DNA from 2 places in the Fundicoccus sp. Sow4_F4 genome. Region 1 is predicted to be linked to the other one. Evidence: predicted binding sites of a transcription regulator. Region 1 holds the regulator's gene; the other holds the start of a gene.
The links. Region 1 encodes HrcA, which represses chaperone genes, less so after heat shock. Its sites were predicted from a motif close to TTAGCACTCNNNNNNNNNGAGTGCTAA; they were not measured.
Positions count from the first base shown of each region.

Region 1 (9,059 bases):
TCCACCAGTTGTTACAATTATGGGACACGTTGACCACGGTAAAACTACTTTACTTGACCAACTACGTCATACACGTGTTACTGAAGGTGAAGCCGGCGGTATTACACAACATATTGGTGCTTACCAAGTTGTAGCTGACGGTAAAACAATCACATTCTTGGATACTCCAGGACATGCGGCCTTTACAACCATGCGTGCACGTGGTGCAGATGTTACCGATATTACCATTATTGTTGTAGCTGCTGATGATGGTGTAATGCCTCAAACAGTTGAAGCAATTAACCATGCAAAAGCTGCTGGCGTTCCAATCATTGTAGCAATCAATAAAATTGATAAACCAACTGCTAATCCAGACCGTGTCAAACAAGAATTAACTGAGCACGGAATTATCCCTGAAGCCTGGGGTGGAGAGCATATCTTCGTTGAAATTTCGGCGAAAATGAACATGAATATTGACGAATTATTAGAAATGGTTCTTTTAGTTTCTGAAGTTGAAGAATTAAAAGCAGAACCAAATCGTTTAGCTTTAGGGACTGTTATTGAAGCGCGTTTGGATAAATCACAAGGTGCAACTGCAACGTTACTTGTACAAGAAGGTACATTAAATGTTGGTGATCCAATCGTAGTTGGTAATACATACGGTAAAGTTAGAACGATGTTAAACGATAATGGTCGTCGTATCAAATCAGCTGGCCCAGCAACTCCTGTTGAAATCACTGGTTTAAACGATGCTCCTCAAGCGGGTGACTTATTCGTAGTCTTCGAAGATGAAAAATCTGCTCGTCAAGCAGGTGAAGAACGTGCGAGTCGTGCATTAGAATTACAAAGAGATAGCAAGAAAAAAGTAACTCTTGAAAACTTATTTGATAGTATTCAAGAAGGTGAAATGAAGTCTGTTAACGTTATTATTAAAGGTGACGTTCAAGGTTCAGTTGAAGCTTTATCTGCTAGCTTGCAAAAAATCGAAGTGGAAGGTGTTAAAGTTAACATCGTTCATCAGGCTGTTGGAGCAATCAACGAAAGTGATATTACCTTAGCTTCTGCATCAGGTGCAATTGTTATTGGCTTTAACGTTCGCCCAACACCACAAGCTCGTACACAAGCGCAAGAAGAAGAAATCGAAATTCGATCACATCGTATTATTTACGACGCGATCGAAGAGATTGAAACTGCTATGCAAGGGATGTTAGATCCTGAGTACGTTGAAGAAATCACAGGACAAGTTGTGGTTCGTGAAACGTATACAGTTTCTAAAGTTGGAACAATTGCGGGTGCTTATGTATTAGACGGCTTTATTCAAAACTCAAGTAGTATTCGCTTAATTCGTGATAACATTGTTATCTTCGAAGGTGAATTAGCAAGCTTGAAACGCTTTAAAGATGATGCTAAAGAAGTTGCTAAAGGCTTCGAATGTGGTATTATGATTGAAAACTACAACGATATTGAAGTAGACGATATCATTGAACCATACCGTATGGTAGAAGTTAAACGCAAATAATATTTAAAACAAAGGGGAGGCCCCACTATGGCGAAATTTCGCGCAGGTCGTATCCGTCAAGAGATATTAAAAGAAGTCTCAGACATCTTAATGCGTGGTGTTAAAGATCCACGTGTTGATGGTGTAACGATAACGGATGTTGAAGTGACTGGTGATTTACAACAAGCCACAATTTATTATAGTACTTTGTCAGACTTAGCTGGTGAACGCCAGAAAACTGAAGCAGGACTTAATGCTGCTAAAGGTAAAGTACGTAGTGAATTAGGCAGACGATTGACTGTTTATAAAACACCTGAAATCACATTTGAACGTGATCATTCAGTTGATTATGGTAGTCGTATTGATACTTTGCTTAATCAGATTAAGTCGACTGACGTGACATCTGAAGATGTTGAAGAGTTTGAAGACGACATTGACACTAAAGAATAATTAAATGAATCAATTACCAAAAGCACTCAACGATTGTTTCGGCAATCATTGCGTGCTTTTTTTTATTTGTGTACATGAAGTTTTGTGTGAACGGTAAGTTTTCGGCTAGCTTCTAGCCTAAATATAATTCTTAGAGTGATTAAGGAATGCATAGAAATATGGTGTAAGCACTATAATTTTGTTATAATCTAGAGTGATGAAATAAATGCTTGAATGTAATTATAGGGAGTGTCGTAGAATGTTTAATGGTATTTTACCAGTATGGAAAGAAAAGGGTATGACGAGTCACGATGTCGTCTTCAAGTTACGTCGTATATTAAAGATGAAAAGAATAGGACATACTGGAACGCTCGATCCTGAAGTGGAAGGCGTATTATTGGTTTGTCTAGGTCAAGCGACTAAACTAGTTGAGTATTTAATGGACGGAGAGAAAGTCTATCAAGGTGAAATTACCTTAGGTTATTCGACTGAAACTGAAGACGCTCATGGTGAAATTGTCGATCAGAAACCGGTTGAAACACCAATCTCACTTGAAGTAATCGATCAAGCTATGAGTTCTTTTGAAGGAGACATCACACAAATCCCTCCTTATTATTCAGCTGTCAAAGTCAATGGGCGTCGGTTATATGAATATGCTAGAGCAGGCGAGACGGTTGAACGGCCACAGCGTAAGGCAAGAATCGATTATTTCAAACGATTGACCGAGGGAACTTACGACTCAGTAAAACGCCAACAGACATGGGAGTTTGAAGTGAAATGTGGCAAAGGGACTTATGTTAGAACCTTGGCCGTTGATTTAGGCAGTAAATTTGGCTTTCCAAGTCATATGTCCCAGCTAACACGACATGCAACTGGTGGGTTTGATGCCAGTCAAACACATACGCTAGCTGATATTCAAGCGAAGATGGATGCTCAACAAATAGAAGAGATTATTTATCCGATTGAAATGGGTTTAACACAGTTTCCACAATTAGATATGACTGAGGAACAATTTGCTGATGTCAAAAATGGCAAGGTGCTTGATGAATCATATTTTGGCCAAGTGTTAAAAGAGTCCACTGTCTTAAATCTAAAGGGACAAGTCAAAGCAATTTATCGACCACATCCAGAACAAGAGGGATTAATTAAACCAGAAAAAATGTTTTTATCGTAAATTAATTGTGAAAGCGAGAATCTTATGGAAATTATAGAGTTAAGTCATCCGTATAATGATGAAGAAATCATTCACGAACCAATTGTATTAGCACTTGGTTTTTTCGATGGTGTCCATTTGGGCCATCAGGCAGTTATTAGAGCTGCTAAAGAAGAAGCAGTTAAACGTGGAATTAAATTGGCAGTCATGACGTTTAATCAGCATCCAAAAATTGTTTATTCGAAACTTGATGAAAAATCAATGTTTTATCTGTCAACAAACGAGCGTAAAGCAGACTTATTAACGGGGCTAGGAGTTGATATTCTTTATCTAGTGGATTATACATGGGCTTTCGGCTCACAAGCGCCACAGACTTTCGTTGATCGTTATATTGTCGACTTGAATGCGAAAGTGGTAGTCGCAGGTTTCGACTATACTTATGGTAAGAAAGATGTCGCCAACATGCAGACATTGTCTAAACACGCTTCAGAGCGCTTTGAAATTGTTGAAGTTGATCAATTTTCAATCAATCAGCACAAGATAGCGTCGACAAACATTCGCGAACAAATAGAAAATGGCCAAATTGAAGTCGCGAATAAGGAACTAGGATATTTATACCAAACATCAGGTACTGTCGTTCATGGTGAAAAACGCGGGAGCGCCTTGCTTGGTTACCCAACAGCTAATGTTGAAACAACAAGTAAAGAGCTTCTTCCGGGCATTGGTGTTTATATAGTAGAATTCTTTGTTTCAGAAAAGTGGCACCAAGGGATGGCCTCTGTTGGTTATAATGTAACATTCGGCGAAAATCGTCCAGTAACGTGTGAGGTCTTTATATTAGACTTTGACCAAATGATTTACGGTGAAAATGTTAAAGTCCGTTGGCACCATTACTTACGTGGGGAAATTAAATTCGATGGCCTTGATGGTCTAATTAAACAACTTGATCAAGATTTAGTGGATACCCGTGAATACTTTGCTGAATTAAATCAATAGCTCAATAAGTTAAGCGTTAAAGTCAAGGACCGAGCGTCAAATAGGATAGGAGAGAATTCATGGTAACGACCAAGCAAGCAGATGCGGTTTATATTCACATTCCTTTTTGTAAAAAGATTTGTCATTATTGTGCATTTAATAAGTACTTTTACGACGGACAACCAGTAGGTCGTTACTTGGATGGTTTAGAACAGGAAATGTCTCTTTATTCTTTAAAGCAAGATGAGGCTTTGGACACCGTCTATATCGGTGGCGGAACTCCAAGTTGCTTAAGTATGCAAGAATTAGATCAATTGATGCAAAGCGTCCATAGACATATGAGGTTAGATAAGCAAACAGAGTTTACCTTTGAAATAAACCCAGGTGAATTGTCACTAGAAAAATGTCAGTTGCTTTATGATTATGGAGTGAACCGAATTAGTATGGGAGTTCAAACCTTTAATGATAATTTATTACGTCGTATTGGCCGCAATCATCGTGTCAGACATGTTTATCAATCGATTGACTGGTTGCGTCAATCGGGTTTTAAAGCATTAAGCATTGATTTAATCTTCCGATTGCCTGGTCAGACACTTGAGGATTTTAATGAGAGTTTAAAAAAAGCGCTCGAATTGCAATTGCCGCATTATTCCTTGTATTCTCTGATTATTGAACAACAAACACTTTTTCAACAATTAATGCGCGAAGGGAAACTACCGATTCCTAATGAAGATACGGATGCTGATATGTTCGAACTCGCCATTAAACAGTTGAGTGAGCATCAGATTAATCAATATGAAATTAGTAACTTTGCAATGAAAGGCTATGAATCACGACATAATCTAAAATACTGGCAGTATCAACCATACTTTGGTTTTGGCGCCGGTGCCCACGGTTTTGTCGATGGCGTACGCTATTATAATCATGGACCAGTGCACCACTATTTGAAACAAACGCAACAACAGTCGAAGCCAATCATCAATCAATTAACACTAAATCAAAACGATCAGATGGAAGAATACATATTCTTAGCGCTGAGGACGAATCGAGGATTTAGTTTACAAGAGTTTGAAAGCAAATTTTATTATTCAGCGCTTGAATTATTTGGGGAGTTTTTTAATAAGCAAGTAGCGCAAGAATTAATGATAATTGAAAGAGAGACTGTTCGTTTAACTAATCGTGGGTTGTTTCTCGCAGATACCGTATTTCGCGAACTCATCGGCTGGTTAAACGTTGTAAAATGAACTGATATAAAATAAATGTATCTATTGATCCAGCGGACTAGCACTCTTTATGTAAGAGTGCTAGTTTTTTGTATTTTTTGAAGAAAAAGCCTTGACATGCCCCAGAATAGCGTGTAATATAATAGATGTTAGCACTCCTATAATTTAAGTGCTAAACCAAAGTGAGGTGAGCGAATCTACATGTTAACACCGAGGCAAAGGCAAGTTCTTTACTTAATCGTTAGATTATATAGTGAGTTTGAAGAACCCGTTGGTTCTAAAACTTTATTAAGAGAGAGTCTTCTAAACGTCAGTCCAGCAACCATTCGAAATGATATGGTCGTTTTGGAAAGAGAAGGATTGCTGAGGAAAGCACACACTTCAAGTGGTCGAATTCCATCTTTCAGTGGCTATCGTTATTATGTTGACCGCTTAATCCATCACGAAGATGAGATGAAAGTCTTAGAAGAAGATGATCATGCAATTGCCGAATTATTTCATGAACGCCAAGCAGATGATTTACAGTTAGCTCAAATGGCTGCCGATATTCTGGTTTCTTTAACAGGTTATACAGCTGTTGTCTTAGGACAGAGCAATGACTCCCATCATCTGAAAGAGTTTAAGCTTGTTTATCTAAATGAGAAGAACTTAATTGCTATTATGATTACAGACGGAGGCCGTGTCGAAACTCAATTGTTCGTCACGCTTTATCCAGTAACTAAAGAAATGGTGATGAAGGCTTCAGAAATAGTCAACAATGAGTTAATAGGAACAAGTATTGAAGATGTTTACCATCGCTTAAAACTGACGATACCATTACTAACTCAACGAGCAGTTTCATATCAATTTGATTTTTCTCCCTTAGCTGAGAAAACTCTTCATAGTTTGAAAGGGCGCCAATATCATATTGGTGGTAAAAACAATTTATTTGATTTTATAGAGCCCCAAACAGACTCAGAAGATTTAAAGAAATTATTTACGATGGTGGATGGTTCTGCCAGTATGTATGATATGCTTGAAAATCGGAATCAAGGAATTGAAGTTCTTTTCGGAGCGGATATGTCGCCCTATGGGATAGCAAATCTTAGTATGGTAACAGGGAAGTTTCAACAACAAAATCAAGAAATCACATTGGGTCTGATTGGCCCCACAACCATGCCTTATCACCGTATTATCGGCTTAATGGAGAAAATGATTACAGAATTATCCAATTACTAGTTAAACGACTATATAAAATGAGGAGGTAGAAAATTGACAGAAGAAAACAAACATGTCGAGGACTCTACTGTAAAAGATGAGACACTATTTGAAACAGATAGCATCGAATCAGAAGAGGAAATTGCAAATGAAACGACTGAAACAATTACAACAGAAGATGATACAGATGCTAAAAAAGATGACTTAGCTGAACTTACTGCAGCAAATGAAGCTCTAGAAGACAGAGTATTACGTCTACAAGCTGAAATTTCAAATATGCAACGTACGAATACACGTGAGCGTCAAAACGCAGCGAAGTATCGTTCGCAAAGTTTAGCTACAAATCTACTGGAAGTTGTCGATAACTTTGAACGTGCTCTAGCAACGGAAGTAACAAGTGAAGATGCTTTAACACTAAAAAAAGGAATCGAAATGGTTCATGGGCAACTAATTACTGCGCTAGAACGTGAAAAAGTGACTGTAATCGATCCGTTGAATGAAGCGTTTGATCCAAACTTCCACCAAGCAGTCAGCACGATGCCGGCAGAAGAAGGGCAAGCAAGCGATGTTGTCGTGAATGTATTACAAAAAGGTTATTTACTAGATGACCGTGTCATTCGTCCGGCTATGGTCATTGTATCAGCGTAAACGTATATAAATAAACAATTTAAGAAAAGAGGAAACAAATTATGGCAAAAATTATTGGTATTGACTTAGGTACAACTAACTCTGCGGTTGCTGTTTTAGAGGGTGGAGAGGCAAAAATTATTCCAAACCCAGAAGGTAACCGTACGACACCTTCAGTTGTCGCTTTTAAAAATGACGAAATTCAAATTGGTGAAGTAGCTAAGCGTCAAGCAGTGACTAATCCACATACAGTAAGCTCAATTAAACGTCACATTGGTGAGGGCAACTACAAAGCTGAAATGGATGGCAAAGACTACACACCACAAGAAATTTCAGCAATGATCTTGCAACACTTAAAGAGCTACGCAGAAGATTATTTAGGTGAAAAAGTAGAAAAAGCTGTTATCACTGTTCCAGCTTATTTTAACGATGCACAACGTCAAGCAACTAAAGATGCTGGTCGTATTGCAGGTTTAGAAGTAGAACGTATTGTTAACGAGCCAACGGCTGCCGCTTTAGCTTACGGTTTAGATAAAACTGATGCTGAAGAAAGAATCTTAGTATTCGACTTAGGTGGTGGTACATTTGACGTGTCAATCCTTGAATTAGGTGACGGAGTCTTTGATGTATTATCAACTGCTGGTGATAATAAATTAGGTGGAGATGACTTCGACGAGAAAATCATCGACTACTTAGTAGCAGAATTCAAAAAAGAAAACGGCGTTGACTTATCTAATGATAAAATGGCTTTACAACGTCTAAAAGACGCAGCTGAAAAAGCTAAAAAAGACCTATCAGGTGTATCAAGCACTCAAATCAGCTTACCATTCATCACTGCTTCAGATGCTGGTCCATTACACTTAGAAATTTCATTAACTCGTGCTAAATTTGATGAATTAACACATGATTTAGTTGAAAGAACTAAAGGGCCAGTTCGTCAAGCATTAAAAGATGCTGGTTTATCACAATCAGAAATTAACGAAGTTATTTTAGTTGGTGGTTCAACACGTATTCCTGCAGTTGTTGATGCAGTACGTAAAGAAACAGGTAAAGAACCAAATAAATCAGTGAACCCTGACGAAGTAGTTGCAATGGGTGCAGCAATCCAAGGTGGAGTAATCTCTGGAGATGTGAAAGATATCGTATTACTTGATGTTACACCATTATCATTAGGTATCGAAACAATGGGTGGCGTGTTTACTAAATTAATTGACCGTAACACGACAATTCCAACAAGTAAATCACAAGTGTTCTCAACAGCAGCTGATAACCAACCAGCAGTAGATGTTCATGTATTGCAAGGTGAGCGTCAAATGGCAGCTGACAACAAAACTTTAGGTCGCTTCCAATTAACGGATATCCCATCTGCACCGCGTGGTGTGCCACAAATCGAAGTAACATTCGACATTGACAAAAACGGTATCGTTAACGTAAGTGCCAAAGACTTAGGTACTAAGAAAGAACAAACAATTACAATCAAATCTTCATCAGGTTTAACAGACGAAGAAATCGAACGTATGGTTAAAGATGCAGAAGCAAACGCTGAAGCAGATAAAGCTCGTCGTGAAGAAGCTGACCTACGTAATGAAGTAGATCAATTAATCTTTACAACTGATAAAACGTTAGGCGAATTAAAAGATAAAGTATCTGAAGAAGAAATCACACAAGCTGAAGCTGCACGTGATGATTTAAAAGCTGCGGTTGAAGCAAATGATTTAGAAGATATGAAAGTTAAACGTGATGCATTAAATGAGGTTGTTCAAAACTTAACTATTAAGTTATACGAACAAGCTGCTCAAGAAGCACAAGCTGCTGAAGGAGCTGAAGATGCAACTAACGCAACAGGTTCAGCTGATGATGTTGTAGATGCTGACTTTGAAGAAGTTGACGAAGACTAATTTTATGTTAACTAGCGTCTTTGCTATTAAAGCCAAGGGTGAAAGACGCCCTTGGCTTTTCTATCAAAGGTGATTATGCA
Region 1 covers NZ_JBQKLQ010000001.1:492,414-501,472, forward strand. The annotation lists gene infB (translation initiation factor IF-2) at 1-1,498, shown strand, start outside; gene rbfA (30S ribosome-binding factor RbfA) at 1,526-1,927, shown strand; gene truB (tRNA pseudouridine(55) synthase TruB) at 2,166-3,080, shown strand; gene ribF (riboflavin biosynthesis protein RibF) at 3,105-4,055, shown strand; gene hemW (radical SAM family heme chaperone HemW) at 4,115-5,278, shown strand; gene hrcA (heat-inducible transcriptional repressor HrcA) at 5,459-6,475, shown strand; gene grpE (nucleotide exchange factor GrpE) at 6,509-7,102, shown strand; gene dnaK (molecular chaperone DnaK) at 7,144-8,979, shown strand.

Region 2 (9,059 bases), on a different contig from region 1:
TTTTGAAACAACTAACCATCCAGGTGCAACAGGATCTGGTATTCAAATGGCCGTTGAAATAGGGGCAGCACTATACCAAATGGAAGAAATCCAAATTCACCCGACAACTCAACCAGGAACAGGTTACCTTTATACAGAAGGTTTACGTGGAGATGGTGCGATTCTTGTGAATAAAGAGGGCCTGCGTTTTACGGATGAATTATTAACACGAGACGTTGTGTCAGCCAACATTATTGCCCAAACAGATAGTGTAGCTTACTTGCTTGTCAATCAAGAATTAGTGGACCAAAATGCATCAATGGCTGGATATATTGAAAAAGGCCATGCCGTTCATGGTGAAAGTCTGGAAGAATTAGCAACGGCTTTAGAATTAGATGCGGCAACTTTACAAGCAACTTTAGATACTTACAACGAGGCCCAAGCGGCTGGTGTCGATGAAGAATTTGGCCGTCTTAATATGACGATGTCATTAGCAAAAGGACCTTACTATGCCTTATCAGTCACACCATCCATTCACCATACAATGGGTGGCTTGAAAATTAATAATGACACGCAGGTATTGAATGAAGACGGTGAAATCATTCCAGGTTTATTTGCAGCAGGTGAAGTAGTAGGTGGCGTTCATGGTGGTAACCGCATCGGTGGTAACGCCGTTCTAGATATCATTGTCTTTGGTCGTATCGCTGGTCAAATGGCAGCAACTGATTTAGAAGCTGTTCTTGAGGAAGGGACAGAAGAAGGTACAGAAGATGCAACTGAAGACGTGACTCCGGAAGAAGAAGAGGAAGAAGTTAATTCAGAAGACGCAAGTGAAGAAGAAACTGAACCTGAAGACTCTGTAGAAAACGAAGAAACCGGAAGTCTAGACGACAGCGCTGATACTGAAGGCGAGCCAACGGAAAGTGAAACTGAAGAAGAGACAGAAGAAGAGACAGACGAAGAGACAGATGAAGAAGCAGATTCCGCAGCTTAACTAAAGAAAGTTATTAAACTATATTTGCTATCCCCGAAACTAGTCGAGTCCCCTCGCTGGTTATAATTAAACGCAAAAAATTTCTCAGTGTCAGGGCTGAGAAATTTCTTTGCGTTTAGGTGTAATGAGAAGGGGCTTTGTGTGTGATGAGTGACCTCGTACGATGTTGATATCCTTAGCTAGGAGGATAAGCGTTTAGCACACATAATCTTTGAATGACAAGTTCCGATGGACATCGAGTCGTCAATGTCGCCATGAGTTGGTTAGCAAAAGCTAGGCGCTTATTGAGTTTAGGTCCTTTTTGCTATACGTTTCACGATACACCGTGTATAATCTTAATGAGAATGTTTTAATGAATTCAGGCACTACTCAAGAAACACTGCAATGACTAAGAGTCACTGTGGATTTATTAAAGTCTGACAAGTTAGAAAGGGAGCGTTTAATCGTGAAAGCACTACCTAATATTGGAAAACCAGCGACTCGAGCATTAAATAATGTTGGACTCACGCATTTGGAAGCGTTGAGTCAGGTGAGTGCTCAATCAGTAGCGAAACTCCATGGAGTTGGACCTAAAGCAATTATTCGTCTAGAAGAGGCTCTAAAAGTGGAAGGCTTGGCTTTTGGGCCGGATCAAGAGCTAGCTTTTGAAACGGACTTTCTGGCGATAGGTGATTTGAATTGTGATAATGCCCCCAAAAGGCGTGGTATTCGAGATTTCTTACTGGCAGCTTGGATGCAAGATGTCACACTGACATCAAACTATTTATCATCAAAGGCGCAATTTGCTGAAGCTACTCAAGCCCAGCCATTAATGGGGATAGAAAAGATATTAACTGCTTATCAAACGGCCACTCCAATAAGTAGCATAATCATTCACCAACTAGTGTCTCATGGTAAAGAAGGAGCCGCTCATGCGAGCCTCACACTGCAGTCTGGACATCAGATTCATTTTGCGGAATTTTATCAGTTTGAAGGGCACCGCAAAGAAGCAAAACTATTAAAGATTACCCGCTATCTTCATTCTTCTTCAGAGTCATCAATCTTGCTGCTGAACAGAATTTAGGCGTATAGAGTAGTCAAACGTATAAACAATCCAATGACCTATCGAGGGGAAATTATGCTGACAATTAAACAGAGTCAATTTGAGCACGTTGAAGTTTTTGTTCAAGACGTATTTAAAGAACAAGCGGAAACTTATTTTGATGAGTTGCGTGACAAGGAAGAAGAAAGATTAACCTTGGCGGCTTATGAGGGAGAACACTTGGCCGGTGCTGTTGTGGCTAAGCGTCAATATGATCACATCTATATTGAATTTATAACAGTCGACTCGGCCTTTCAGGGACGAAAAATAGGCAGTAAGTTGATGAATGCGATCGAAAATTTATCTAAGGAAAGAAATATTATTAACATTACATTGAGAACCCGCAGTTATCAAGCAGCAGGTTTCTATAAAAAATGTGGTTATACTTGTTACGCAACATTGGATGATATGCCAATGCGTGGTGTATCTATGCACTATTTTGTTAAGCGATTAAATTAAAGTTGGAGGAGGTATGTCATGATCTATTATCAAACAGTCGATTCGAGAGTGGCTGAGCCGATTTGTCATCGGATTTTTGAGGAGCAACAATTTGAGGTGTTCGGCCAACATATAGCGAGAAATGCTGATACAGTATCGATTGCAGCTTTTGAGGACCGTGAAGTGATTGGGGTGATAGTGGCTCGTTTTGAATATGACGCGATGGAAATTACGCAACTTGCGGTTCAAAAGGATTATCGCAAACAGGGAATTGGTAGTCAGCTATTGAATGAAATAGAACGATTAGGCAAGGAAAAAGGGGTGGTCAATGTGACGTTGACGACGCAAGATTTCCAAGGGACAAGTTTTTACGAGGAACAAGGTTACACAGTTTACGGTAAACTTGATGATATGCCTCGCGTGGGCGAGAGGCGGATTTATTTTTATAAAAAGTTACAGTAAGCCATAAGGAAACACAAAGAAGCATCTCTTACAGCAGGAGGTGCTTTTTTTTTGTGGTTTAAGGGATAACAAAACTAGTTGATAGCCTAAATAATAAAACTGAGTTCTTTCATTACTTGCGTCTCACTATGGAAGACACTCTTGCAGGAAGCACTCAGATCGTCATGATGCAAAAATATTGAATTTTCTAGGTGATGAAGGTGACTTGGCAATTTCTGAAATTTATAAAACGACATTCTTTCAGTGTGTGTTAAGCGAACTCTATTGAATTATTTAAAAGAAAATCAGAAAAATATTATAACAAACATCCGACTGTGTCATTAACTTCGCAAGTAATAATGCAACAGTATTTATAGAGTGTGTCAATGAAACCCTTTGCAGAAAGCGTTGACAAACAAAATTCAAACGTTTACAATCGTGTTAACCGGTTTCCAAGGAGGTAAGAACTTATGGCGAAAGATGTCACTATTCAAGATGTCGCAACAAAAGTAGGCGTTTCTAAAACCACAGTATCTCGTTATTTAAACGGACGCTTTGGCAATATGAGTCATGAGACTCGACAGAATATTAAAGAAGTCATTGAAGAGTTAAACTACCGTCCAAATCGTCAAGCGCAATCTTTGAAAACTAAAAAAAGTCATCTGCTTGGCTTGATGGTAGCGGATATCGAGAATACTTATTCTGGCTATTGGATTAAAGCGATGCAAGAAAAGCTTGCGGGAACGGACTATCAATTAATGATCATGACGTCTAATAATTCTGAAGAACAAGAACTGCATAATATTCGTAAATTATTGGATCAGAATATTGATGGCATGATGTTACAGCCAGTGACGATGGATGCTGAAAAGTATCGTTTCTTATATGAATCAAAGTTACCAGTCGTTTTAATTGATCGGACCCTTAGAGCAAATTTTTGGCCAACCATTCAATCAAACAACTTTCAAATAACTAAACAGCTAGCACAAGAAATTGTAGCGAATGGCTATGAACGGATTGTTCATGTAAGTGAACCAATAAAGGACGTGAGTCCAAGATCAGAACGCTATGATGCGATGAAGTTGGTCGCACATGAATATCAATTAGAATTATTGACATTAGAGGTAGATGGTTCTCAAGAACTTGTCGATCAATTTGTACAAAAAATTGATTATCAAGCCAAACGTACGGCATTTTTCGGTGCGAACGGAACGGTCCTCAACCAAATTATTAAGGCATTAAGAAGAAATAAATTGAGTTTTCCAGAAGATTGCGGAATTTGTGGTTATGATGATTTATTGATTGGCGAAGTATTGATGCCAACGTTAACTGCAATTAGTCAACGACCTGAATTGATTGGGAAAAGATCAACAGAAGTTTTGTTAGAGATTATTAATGGGAATATCACCAATGAAAATATTGATATACCAGCAACCTTACACTTAAGAGAATCATTATAAAACGGAGGAATTAATTGAAAAAAGTATATTTAAATACAATCATTGCTCTGGCAGAAGGTCTAACTCAAAGTGAGTTTACAGACTTTCTGTTAACACATGAAATAGCAGTCGATGGCATTGAGTATCGTTACGAGATGTTTTCAGAAGATAATAAAAAACGGCAAAGTGAATGTTTAAAGTTTTTGGAAACCGGTAAACTAAAAAGCTGGGATTTACTCTTATCCATTCCGGATAGCTTATTTGTATCAGAAGGACTGAGTCCAAAACTTGAGTATTATTTACAAGAGGCCAGCCTACTAGGTGCTCAGCGCATAAAAATGAATATCGGCCAACTAAGCGGTATTAGCAAGACGTCACCTAAAGAACTTACTGACTTATTGACTCGCTATCAGATGGACTTGAATATTGAAAATGATCAAACTGAAGCTAATGGGACTTACCAAGTAGTTTCTGAAGCAATCACACTAATTCGAGAAACCGGTTTACCGATTAGCTATACGTTTGACGCGGGGAATTATGCTGTTCTTAAAGAAGATGCCAGACAAGCATTTACTGTTTTAAAAGAAGCGACGAGCATTTTTCACGTGAAGAATATCGATGAAGAAGGACAAGCAACCTTATTAAATAAGGGAAAAATGAATTGGCAATACTTTTTAGAGCTAGATGTGCCATATGTTTTGGAGTATCCAATGGCAATGAGTGAAATCGAAAATGAACTTAATATGTTTAAGGAGGCGTTTTATTAATGGGCAAAATAGTAACAGTAGGAGAACCAATGGCTTTGTTTGTAGCCAATGAAGAAGGTGAACTGGATAAGGTAAAGTCTTTTACTAAATATATTGCTGGTGCAGAGATTAATGTTTCGGTGGGGGTGACACGCTTAGGGCATTCGATTGAATATGTGACTCAGTTAGGACAAGATCCTTTTGGTAAATATATCTCTCGTTTTTTAGAAGATGAAGGAATTGGAACGACATATAGTAAATTTTATGAGGGGGCGTCTACGGGTTTTCAACTTAAAGGAAAAGATACAGTGAATGATCCGGAAGTCTTTTACTTTAGAAAAAACTCAGCAGCATCAAAAATACCGTATTGCTTAAGTGATGAGGTTTCCTTGGAAGATGTCGATGTGTTACATGTTTCAGGTGTCTTTCTGGCAGTTAATGATGAAACGTATCGTTTTGTACAAAATTTAGTTACACGGGCAAAAGCCAAAGGGATTACAATCGTTTTTGATCCAAACTTACGTCCCGTTCTATGGGGATCGACAGAGAAAATGATTAAGGGAATTAATGAGATGGCTTTTCAAGCTGACTATGTGTTACCAGGTCTTGGCGAAGGTGAACTATTAACTGGCTCAAGTAAACCAGATGACATCGCAAAATTTTATTTAGCTAAAGGAGTGAAAGGCGTCATCATTAAAGATGGTGCAAAGGGTTGTTACGCGTATCAATCTCAAGCAGGAACGACCCAAATGACCATCGCGCAAGGTTTCAAGTTGAAAGAATTAGTTGATACGGTGGGAGCTGGCGATGGTTTCGCAGTAGGAATTGTTACTGGCTTAATCGAAGGCTTAAGTCTAGAAGAAACACTTCAAAGAGCCAATGCGATTGGCGCGATTCAAGTCAGTCATATTTCAGACAATGAAGGCTTACCCACTCGTCAAGAATTAGCAGAGTTTATTAAGCAGCATTCATAAACAATAGGATTAAAGGGCAATCGCCTAACTCTTAAAGAGTCAGTAAAGCAACACAAAGTGTACAAAAGGATGAGAAAAGGAGTCTTAAAAAATGGAAATTGTTATCGGTATAATTTTACTAATAAGCTATTTTTGGTTAATTAAGTTTGCAGCCACTGGTGGAAACTTAATGATTGGTTTCTTCATTATGGCAGTGTTATGGACTGGCTTATCAATTGTTGGTGGGCAACTCACATGGGATACAGCGATGGTTGATATTCTACAAGGAGGTCCTGAAAGTTGGGGGGCAACCGCAGTTGTGGTTATCTTCGGTAGTTGGTTCGGACGTATTCTAATTGAAACGGAAATTGCGTCTACATTGATTAAGAAAACGGTTGAACTAAGTGGGGAGAATCCATTATTTACAACAGCATTGATTTCAATTGTAACGACCATTATCTTTACGTCAACATTTGGAGCGGGTGCGGTAGTAGCAATCGGTATTATTGTATTGCCTATCCTAATGTCTTTAGGTGTTCCTAAACCGTTAGCAGTGACTGCTTACTTGATGAGTGTTGGTAGTGGAATGTACGTTAACATTGTCTTATTTAGACAAATGCAAGGGATTTTCGTAGGTTATGAGTATGACTGGAATTATTTAAGATTTGGTTTTTCAGCGATGGCTATTCAATCCTCTATTGTGATTCTAATGCTGATTTTCCATTTACGTAAAAAGCGCACATACAACTGGGCAGCCAAAGCAAAAGTAGCTGATGTTAAAAAGGATGTACCAACTTATGCGTTACTAGCACCAGTTATTCCCGTCGCTTTAGCAATCGGTTTTGGCTGGCAGTCGATTCCTTCTTTTATTGTCGCAAGTATTTATGCTTTATGGACATGTGGCAAACTTCCTAACTATAAAGAAGGAACACGTACGATTACTAGAACCTTCCAAGAAGGTGTTGTAGATGTGTCATCATTACTAGGTTTCCTATTTATTCTACCAATGTTTAATAGAATTTCTGGAATTGCGGCTCCTTTCTTCGAAGCAATATTAGGCGGTGTGATGCCAAGTAGTTCATTAGTTTTATGTATTGCTTTTGCAATTCTCTTACCTTTAGGTCTATTCCGTGGTCCGTTAACAATTTTCGGTGCGGGTAGTGCGACGGTTGGAATCTTACAAGGAATGGGTATTTTCCCAATGACGCTGATGTTCCCGTTGATTTATGTCCCAACGATTGCGATGAACTTATCGACGTGTCCAACTCAATCTTGGAACTTATGGGCATTAAATTATTCAAAAGTGGGCGCGAAAGAGTTTATGAAAACTGGTGTTCCTTGGGCATGGTTAGCAGGTGCAATTAATATTGCCATTGTTTACTTCATGTTCGGATAAAAGAGAAAGGAGCTTATGATTATAATGAATAGACAAGTTCGAGTAGGGATTGACGTTGGTGGAACACATACTAAGGCAGTGGCCATCGATAATGAAACATATGAAATTATTGGGATTGGCTCAGTTAAAACAACCCATGACCACGCTGAAGGTGTATCGGCTGGTGTAGTAGAAGCTTTTAAGAAGTGTCTAACAGATAATAATATTGAACCAGAAGAAGTGAGTTTTATTGCACATAGTACAACACAAGCAACGAATGCTTTATTAGAAGGTGACGTGGCTGTAACAGGTGTTATCGGGATGGGAAGTAGCTTTTTAGCGAAACGTCAAGCAAAAATTGATGACATTATTTTGGATGAGACAGGAAAAAGAAAAATATCTACTCACAATACTTATATCCCCTTAAAACACTATGATAGTGAGCAAGCCAAACAAGCGATTAGCTCCTTACGTAACAAAGGTGCAGAAGTAATTGTGGCGTCTAAAGCTTTTGGTGTGGATGATGGCACTGAAGAAAAAGATATCGCGAGGCTGGGTGAAGAATTAGGAATTGAAGTCTCACAAGCAAGTGATATAAGTAAAATGTACGGTTTATCTAAACGGACTCGTACAGCCGTAATCAATGCCTCGATTTTACCAAAAATGTTTGAAACAGCTGATAGTACCGAAGCAAGTGTGCGTCAAGCTGGAATTAAAGTACCATTGATGATTATGCGTGGTGACGGTGGTGTAATGGATATTGATGAGATGAGAAAAAGACCAGTCTTAACCATGTTATCTGGTCCAGCCGCTTCGACAGTTGGTGCATTAATGTATTTACGTGCATCAAATGCAATCTTCTTTGAAGTAGGCGGAACAAGTACAGATATCGGTGTCATTAAAAATGGGCGCCCGATGATTGACTATTCAATCGTTGGCGGACATAAAACATTGATTAGTTCTTTAGACGTGCATGTTTCTGGTGTTGCAGGAGGCTCAATGGTTCGTGCAAATACTAAAGAAGTGGTCGCAGTTGGCCCTCGATCAGCCCATATCGCTCATTTGGATTATGCGGCATTCGCAGATCCAGCAGATATTCAAAATCCGAAAGTGGTTCGTATCCAACCAATGCAAGATGATCCCAATGATTACATTGCCATTGAATCAGCTAACGGTAAACGATTCGCGATCACAGTGACTTGTGCAGCCAATGCATTGAAAATAGTTAAGGAAAGTGACTATTCTTATGGGAATTATGACTCATCTTACAAGGCAATCAAAGCTTTAGCCGATGAGTTAGGTAAGAGCGTTGAACAAGTGGCAACAGAAATTATGGATCGAGCGTCGGATGTGGTGATTAAAGTAATCACTTATTTAGCTGAAAAACATAAAGTAGAGCGCGATCAAATTTCATTAGTAGGTGGCGGTGGTGGAGCAAGTTCTTTACTTCCTTATACAGCTAAAAGAATGGGCTTAACGTATGACATTGCTGAAAATGCAGAAGTTATTTCTTCAATTGGTGTCGCTTTAGCGATGGTTCGAGATGTTGTGGAACGCGTAATTCCGAGTCCGACACCAAGTGATTTAGACGATATTCGTAATGAAGCGATTCA
Region 2 covers NZ_JBQKLQ010000004.1:188,108-197,166, forward strand. The annotation lists gene ACTQ5J_RS07850 (flavocytochrome c) at 1-973, shown strand, start outside; gene ACTQ5J_RS07855 (DNA-binding protein) at 1,419-2,036, shown strand; gene ACTQ5J_RS07860 (GNAT family N-acetyltransferase) at 2,091-2,513, shown strand; gene ACTQ5J_RS07865 (GNAT family N-acetyltransferase) at 2,532-2,954, shown strand; gene ACTQ5J_RS07870 (LacI family DNA-binding transcriptional regulator) at 3,404-4,393, shown strand; gene ACTQ5J_RS07875 (hypothetical protein) at 4,408-5,139, shown strand; gene ACTQ5J_RS07880 (sugar kinase) at 5,139-6,092, shown strand; gene ACTQ5J_RS07885 (gluconate:proton symporter) at 6,184-7,467, shown strand; gene ACTQ5J_RS07890 (hydantoinase/oxoprolinase family protein) at 7,492-9,059, shown strand, end outside.
Region 2: the regulator HrcA is predicted to act here: its motif matches at 1,169-1,195, upstream of ACTQ5J_RS07855 (DNA-binding protein).